DNA from 2 places in the Micromonospora sp. LZ37 genome. Region 1 is predicted to be linked to the other one. Evidence: riboswitches for the same ligand, from Rfam matches in the RefSeq annotation. Region 1 holds a riboswitch; the other holds the start of a gene.
The links. A riboswitch is a leader RNA that binds a small molecule or an ion and turns the genes downstream of it on or off. The one in region 1 is predicted to bind cobalamin.
Positions count from the first base shown of each region.

Region 2: another riboswitch for cobalamin. It lies ahead of AC5L3Z_RS16085 (hypothetical protein); the one in region 1 lies ahead of bluB (5,6-dimethylbenzimidazole synthase).

Region 1 covers NZ_JCADBL010000004.1:106,191-109,949, forward strand. The annotation lists gene AC5L3Z_RS10590 (hypothetical protein) at 1-747, opposite strand, end outside; gene AC5L3Z_RS10595 (SigE family RNA polymerase sigma factor) at 747-1,262, opposite strand; gene bluB (5,6-dimethylbenzimidazole synthase) at 1,391-2,017, opposite strand; cobalamin riboswitch at 2,055-2,253, opposite strand; gene AC5L3Z_RS10605 (hypothetical protein) at 2,378-2,848, shown strand; gene AC5L3Z_RS10610 (crotonase/enoyl-CoA hydratase family protein) at 2,907-3,662, shown strand; gene AC5L3Z_RS10615 (dihydrolipoyl dehydrogenase family protein) at 3,672-3,759, opposite strand, start outside.
Region 2 covers NZ_JCADBL010000007.1:46,984-50,742, forward strand. The annotation lists gene AC5L3Z_RS16070 (aldo/keto reductase) at 1-478, shown strand, start outside; gene AC5L3Z_RS16075 (hypothetical protein) at 568-903, shown strand; gene AC5L3Z_RS16080 (MBL fold metallo-hydrolase) at 926-1,630, opposite strand; cobalamin riboswitch at 1,981-2,110, shown strand; gene AC5L3Z_RS16085 (hypothetical protein) at 2,157-2,357, shown strand; gene cobN (cobaltochelatase subunit CobN) at 2,498-3,759, shown strand, end outside.

The DNA.
Region 1 (3,759 bases):
GGCGGGCGGCGCGTCGAACCGCACCGGCAGCCGGATCGGCCGGTCCACGGCGTAGCGGACGTCGAGGGCGATCCGCCGGGCGGCGGCGTGCGGGTCGCCGGCGCTCTCCGGCAGGTGCCGCACAATCACCTCGGCCCAGGCTCCCGGGGCGTACTCCCAGCGCAGCGCGGCGGACCGGGGCTCGACGGTGGCGTTGGCGTTCCACCGGGCGGTCCGGCCGTTGACCGGCTCGGCCTGCGTCAGCCCGGCGGTGCCCGCCCGGCCGGCGGCCACCGCGATCTGCTGGTCGGCGCCGAGAGTGATGTCCCGGCCGGCTGAAACGATCCGCAGTTCGGCCGTAGCCGCAGCCCGGGCCGGCCGGGGTGACGTCTGGGGCGCTGAGGCGAGCAGCGCGAGCTGGTCGGTGCCGGTCCGGACGGTCCGTTCGGTCAGGCCGGCGGGGAGCCAGCCGAACTCGGCGTACTGCCGGGAAGGGGTGAAGGCGGCCGGGGCGCGGGCCGGCATGGGCACGGCGGACGGGGTGGACGGCGGCGTGACGGCGGGCCCGACGGGTTCCGGCCGGCCGGTCCCGCCGAGGAGCGCGGGGGCGGCGGCCAGGACGGCGACCACGGCCAGCCCGGCGGCGGCCGCGACGGCGATCCGCCGCCGTCGCACCTGCCGGCGCCCGTCGCGTACGGCCCGGTGCAGGTCCACGGCGGTCGGCGGGAGCGGCACGTCCCGCAGCGGTGCCAGCAGCTTCTCCTCCATCACTTCCCCTCTCCGGTGGTCGCGTAGGTGGCCGTGCCGAGCAGCCGGCGCAGGCTCGCCAGGCCGTGCGAGGTCTGGCTCTTGACCGTGCCGGCGGTGCAGCCGAGGGTGGCGGCCACCTCGTCCACCGGCCGGTCGTGCAGGAAGCGCAGGACCAGCACGGCCCGCTGCCGGGGCGGCACCTGGGCGAGCGCGGCGTGCAGCAGCTCCCGGTCCTCCACCGCGTCGGCGGTCGGGGCGGGCGCCGGCTCGGGTGGCGTGCCGACCAGGCGGACCCGGGACCAGAGCCGGCGCTTCTCGTCGAGGAAGACCCGGACCAGCACGGTGCGGACGTACGCGTCGACGTTGTCCGCCTCGCGGGCCCGCCGCCAGCCGACGTAGAGCCGGGTGACGGCCGTCTGGACCAGGTCGTCGCCACGGTGCGCGTCCCCGGTCAGCTGACAGGCGATGCGGCGCAGCGCCGGCAGCCGCGACGTGACGTACTCGACGTACTCCTGTTCCAGGTCAGCCCGCATCCACCCACCCCGTCCGTAAACGATTCCACCCCACTGACGGGGTCGGCCGCCGTCCAGGTTGTAGCCGGCGCGAACCATTTCGCCGACGCCCCGACCCGGGGCCGACGGCGCGGCCCCGGCAGCGTGGGTCAGCGACCGCCCGACCACCGGTCGGTGTGCAGGGCCTCGGCCAGGGGGCGCTTCTGCCGCCAGCCGTGCCGGGCCAGGTCCGGCACCTCCTCCAGGTGCGTCACCGGGCCGACGCAGAGCCAGGCCACCGGCCGGATGCCCGGGGGAATGCCGAGCAGCCCGGCCAGGAACGGCTCCCGGTAGAAGGAGACCCAGCCGACGCCGAGCCCTTCGGCGGTGGCCGCGAGCCAGAGGTTCTGGATGGCCAGGCAGACCGAGTAGAGGCCGGCGTCGGCGATGGCGTGCCGACCGAGCACGGCCGGGCCGCCCCGGGTCGGGTCGTAGGTCACCACGATCGACAGGGTCGACTCCAGCACCCCGTCGATCTTGATGCGGGCGAACCGGTCGGCGGCCTCGCCGGAGAGGGTGGCGGCGAAGACGTCCCGCTCGTCCCGCACGTGCGCGTGGAAGCGGCGGCGGAGCCCCGCGTCCCGGACCAGGATGAAGTCCCACGGCTGGGAGTAGCCGACGCTGGGCGCGGCGTGCGCGGCGTCGAGGACGCGGTGCAGGGTCTCGTCCGGCACCGGTTCCCCGGTGAACTGGGCCCGGACGTCCCGGCGACGGTGGATTGCGGTGTACAGGTCCATGGCAGGCTCCCGCTGCGCTCGGCCCACTCCCGGCGGGGTGGGCGGTCGACGCGAGGCCGGTCTTCGGACTCCCGGATCGACGCCTGACCGTCCGCCTTCCCAGCCGTACGGCCAGTGGCTGCGCTGCTCGCGCGTGGACGGTGGCTCCCCGGTCACCGCGGCGGGCCCGTGCCGGATTCGCACCGGCTTCCCGATTCTCCCCGCGCCCGCGGGGCACCTCGCATGATCATTGCCATCGGCGATGCTAGCGGCCCGGCACGGCGGAACGGGCATGCGCACCGGGGCTACCACCCCCTACAGTGGCGGGACCCCGAGGCCGATCCGACCGCCGGGGTCGCACACCAACACGGGGGAACCACCATGAACAACCGTGCCCGCGTCGTCCGTACCGTCCTGACGCTGGTCGTCGCCGCCGGCGTCGTGGCCGGCTGCCAGCCGACGGAGGAGAAGAAGCCCGCTGCCGCCGCGTCGTCGGCGAGCACCGCGCCCAGCCCCACGGTCGACGTCGCCGCGAACAGCAAGCAGGTCTGCGACGCCGCGCTCGCGGTGTCCAAGGAGCACTTCGTCGGGATGGCGGACGACGCCATCGCGGCCATCGACAAGCCGGTCAGCGCCAAGGAGGCCGGCGCCAAGGTCCGCGCCCACTACACCGAGCTGGCGGAGGGGCTGCGCAAGGAGGCCGCCCGGGCCGCCGACCCGCAGGTGCGCGGGGCGGTGGAGAACCTGGCCGGCGCGATCGAGAAGCGACTGACCGGCCCGGACGCCACCAAGGTGGAGGCGCCGGACCTGGACCCGACCCTCAAGGCACTGGACACCGCCTGCGGCCGGTGACCCGGACGGCGCCGGCCGCCCCTGGCGTGCCGGCGCCGCCGGAGGGCATGCTGTCCCGATGGCCGTACACGTCGCGCACGACGGACCGGTGACCACGGTCATCCTCGACCGGGCGGCGTCTCGCAACGCCGTCGACGGGCCGACCGCGCGGGCCCTCGCCGACGCGTTCCGCGCCTTCGACGCGGACCCGGACGCCGCGGTCGCCGTGCTCTGGGGCGCCGGCGGGACGTTCTGCTCCGGCGCCGACCTCAAGGCGATCGGCACCGCCAGCGGCAACCGCGTCGAACCGGACGGCGACGGCCCGATGGGCCCCACCCGGATGGCGCTCTCCAAGCCGGTCATCGCCGCGATCTCCGGGTACGCCGTGGCCGGCGGCCTGGAGCTGGCGCTCTGGTGCGACCTGCGGGTCGCCGAAACCGACGCGACGTTCGGGGTGTTCTGCCGGCGCTGGGGCGTACCGCTGATCGACGGCGGAACGGTGCGCCTGCCCCGGCTGATCGGGCAGAGCCGGGCGATGGACCTGATCCTCACCGGCCGTCCGGTCCCCGCCGAGGAGGCGTACGCGATGGGTCTGGTCAACCGGCTGGTCCCGCCGGGTGAGGCCCGGACGGCGGCCGAGCGGCTGGCCGCCGAGATCGCCCGGCACCCGCAGACCTGCCTGCGCAACGACCGCGCCTCGGTGCTGGCGGCCGCCGGCCGCACCGAGCCGGAGGCACTCGCCACCGAGCTGGCGTACGGGATGGACTCCCTGGCGGCGGACGCGGCGGCCGGCGCGGCCCGGTTCGCGGCGGGCGCCGGCCGCCACGGCAGCTGAGCGGCGCCGTCAGCGCAGGTTGCGCAGGGCGTCCTCGATGGCCCGGTGGAAGGTCGGGTACGCGTAGATCATGTGCCGGAGCTGGCTGAGCGGGACG
Region 2 (3,759 bases), on a different contig from region 1:
GATCGTCAAGCGGCCCGGCCGGGACTCGGTGGCGGAGGGCTTCGCCGCCCTCGCCGCGCTGCGAGAGGCCGGGCTGATCCGGCACCTCGGCCTCTCCAACGTCCGCCTCGACCACCTCGACGAGGCGCAGGCGATCGCCCCGGTCGTCTGCGTGCAGAACAGCTACGCCCTGGACAACCGGGGCGACCAGGACGCCCTGCTGCGCGAGTGCGGGGCGCGCGGCATCGCGTACGTGCCCTTCTTCGCCCTCGCCGGCGCGCGGCGGGAGGCGGGCGCGGCGACGGACCACCCGGCGGCCGTGCACGCCGTCGCCCGCGCGCACGGCGCCACCCCGCACCAGGTACGCCTCGCCTGGACGCTGCACCAGGGGCCGCACGTGCTGGCCATCCCCGGCACCGGCGACCCGGAGCACGTGGCCCAGAACGTGGCGGCCGGCGGGCTGCGGCTCACCGCCGGGGAGTTGGCCGCGCTCGGCTGACCCGGTCAGGTGGCGCTCACCCTCCTCGCAGTCCGTTGCCAGGAACCGGTGGTGCACTGGAGGTCACGTGGAGGAGAGGGAGTGCGCAGATGGGCTGGCTCAGCCGGCGGTCCCGGACCGCCGACCCGACCCCGACCAAACTCGACCGGGAGGCGACCCGCGACGACCTGGCCGCGCTGGAGCACTTCGTGACCAGCAGGCAGGGCGTCGAGTTCTATCTCGAACCGGAGACCACCGCCACCGACACCACCGTGGTGGCGATCGCCCACGACGGGGAGTGGATCCGCCGCCGGACCGGCTCGCCGCAGGTGGCCGGGAAGCTGGCGCGCCGGCACGCGGTGCCGCTCTACGAGGCCATGAAGACCGGCTATCCGCAGCGGATGCGGGAGTGGAACCGGGCCCACCCGGAACGCCGGCTGCGCTGACTGGCCCGACCCCGACCTGGGCTCAGGCTTCGACTGCGGCGCGGGCCTCGTCGAGGGTCATCGGGTCGGTGTGGCTCGCGACGTACCAGTGGTGGTCGGGGTCGAGCAGCCGGCGGACCAGCGCCAGGTCGGGGCCGTCGCCGGGCCCGCGCAGGTGCGCCGGTGGCGGGTAGAAGCAGTCGCCGAGCAGCATCACCGCCGAGTCTGGCACCAGCACCACGGTGGAGTCGGGGGCGTGCCCGCCGCCCACGTGCCGCAGTCGGACACCGGTGGGCAGCGTCAGTTCGTCGGTGAAGGTCCGGGTCGGCGGCAGCACTGTGAAGTCGTCCCAGGAGTCCATCGCCAGAGCGCGGGCCCGGAAGCTGGGTCCGAGCCGCGGGTTCGCGCGGACCTGCTCGCGCAGGTAGCGGTGGCTCCACGGGCGGGCCGCCTCGTCCCGCAGCAGCCGCTCCCCGGCGACGTGCCCGACGATCTCCACTCCCGGCCAGGCGCAGGCGCCCCAGACGTGGTCCCAGTGGTGGTGGGTGTAGACCAGCCAGCGCGGTTCGGGCAGCCCGGACATCGTGAGGGCGGCCCGGATCTCCCGGGCGTGCCCCGGGCTGTGGCCCGCGTCGACCAGCACGCTGCCCCGCTCGTCGGTGATCAACGCCACGGCCGGCTGCACGTTGTCGGGCTCCGGGTCACCCGGGAAGATCCAGACCCGGCCGGCGAGCTGGTGGAAGGTCATCTCGGTGGTGCCCCCGATTCCTACCGATCGTCGGTCGACGTTGGCTCCTCGTCGGCCGATCGTAGGCGCTCGACCCGCCCAACGGCTGCCCCACCTGCGGCGTCGGCCCCCGGACGCCTCCGTCGGCCCCTTTGCTCTGCCGCCCCGGAGGCAACGGTGGAGCGCTCCCGGTGTCGCCTCGGCGGCAGCAGAGCAAAGGGGGGTGCGCATCGAGTACGGACATTGTCCGAACTGGTCGAACGGCCGTCAGCGATCGGTGGCGCCCGATCGATGCCGGCCCTGGGCGGGGCCGGGGCCGGCGTTGACCGCGCGCCGAGGGGTGTGGCAGCATTCGCGGCCTGACGGCAGTGAAGGAAGCCGGTGCGATTCCGGCGCGGTCCCGCCACTGTCACCGGGGAGCGATCCCCCCTCGTGAGTCACGGCCGTGTGTCTGCGGTTGGAAGGCCGGGGGTGAGCGTCGATCTGGGAGCCAGGATACTTCGGCCGTCGGAGCTACCCCAGGGCGTGGACACCCGAGGAGGACCCGATGACGCGCAGCGTCTCCACCGTCGACGAGATCCGTCGCATCCCCACCGAGCAGGGCAGCGCGCCCATGGTCGGTCACCCCGCCGCACCGACCACCGGCCGCACCGCCGTGCCGGTGCCCGGTAGCGCCGCCGCGCCCGGAGCCGGCCGCCGCGCCGCCTCCTCCGGCCGCCGCGCTGCCCGCCTCGCCGTTCACCGCTGAGTCCCGCGCCGCGCCGCCCGCGCCCGCCGGCAGCCCGCCGGTGACCCGGTCGGCGACTCGTCGTACCCGCTGAACCGCGCCCACCCCGCATCGCCCGGCCGCCCTCGCGGCGACCCGGGTGTCACTCTCCGGAGCCTTTCGTGCGCATCCTGTTGCTCTCCACCGCCGACACCGACCTCCTCGCCGCCCGCGCCAGCGCCGCCGACTACCGGCTGGCCAACCCCGCCCGGGTCGGCGTGGACGCCGTGCCGGCGCTGCTCGACGGCGTCGACCTCGCCGTCGTACGCCTGCTCGGAGGCCGCCAGGCGTGGCCCGACGGCCTCGCCGCGGTGCTCGCCTCCGGCGTGCCCACGGTCGTGCTGGGCGGCGAGGCGGTGCCCGACGCGGAGCTGATGGCGGCCTCCACGGTGGCCTCCGGGGTGGTCACCGAGGCGCTGCGCTACCTGGTCGAGGGGGGCCCGGAGAACCTCGCCGAGCTGGCCCGGTTCCTCTCCGACACGGTGCTGCTCACCGGCGAGGGCTTCGCGCCGCCCGCCCCCACCCCGGCGTACGGGATCCACGGCGACCACCCGACGCGGACCGGCCGCCCCACCGTCGGGATCGTCTTCTACCGGGCGCACGCGCTGGCCGGGAACACCGGCTTCGTCGACACCCTCGCCGAGGCGGTGACCGCCGCCGGCGGCGACCCGCTGCCCATCTTCTGCGGCTCGCTGCGCGGGCTCGCCCCCGGTGACGGGCCGCTCGACCTCTTCGCCCGCTGCGACGCCCTGGTGGTGACCGTCCTCGCCGCCGGTGGCGCCGTCGCCGCCGTCGCCTCCGGCGGGGGCGACGCCGACGCCTGGGACGTCGGCGCGCTGGCCGCCCTGGACGTGCCCGTCATCCAGGCGCTCTGCCTGACCAGCACCCGGGAGCAGTGGGCGGGCAGCGACGCCGGCCTCTCCCCGTTGGACGCCGCGATGCAGGTGGCCATCCCCGAGTTCGACGGCCGGATCGTCACCGTGCCGTTCTCGTTCAAGCGGATCGACGCCGACGGGCTCTCCGGCTACGTCGCCGACCCGGAGCGGGCCGCCCGGGTGGCCGGCATCGCCGTCCGGCAGGCCCGGCTGCGGCACGTGCCGAACGCCGAGAAGCGGCTCGCGGTGGTGCTCAGCTCCTACCCGACGAAGCACTCCCGGGTCGGCAACGCGGTCGGCCTGGACACCCCCGCCTCGGCGGTGCGCCTGCTCGCCGCCCTCGCCGACGCCGGATGGGACCTGGGCGACGACCCGGTGCCCACCGACGGCGACGCGCTGATCCACGCGCTGATCGCCGCCGGCGGGCACGACGTCGAGTGGCTCACCCCCGAACAGCTCGCCGCCGCCGAGGCGCGCCTGCCCGGCCGGACCTACCGACGCTGGTTCGC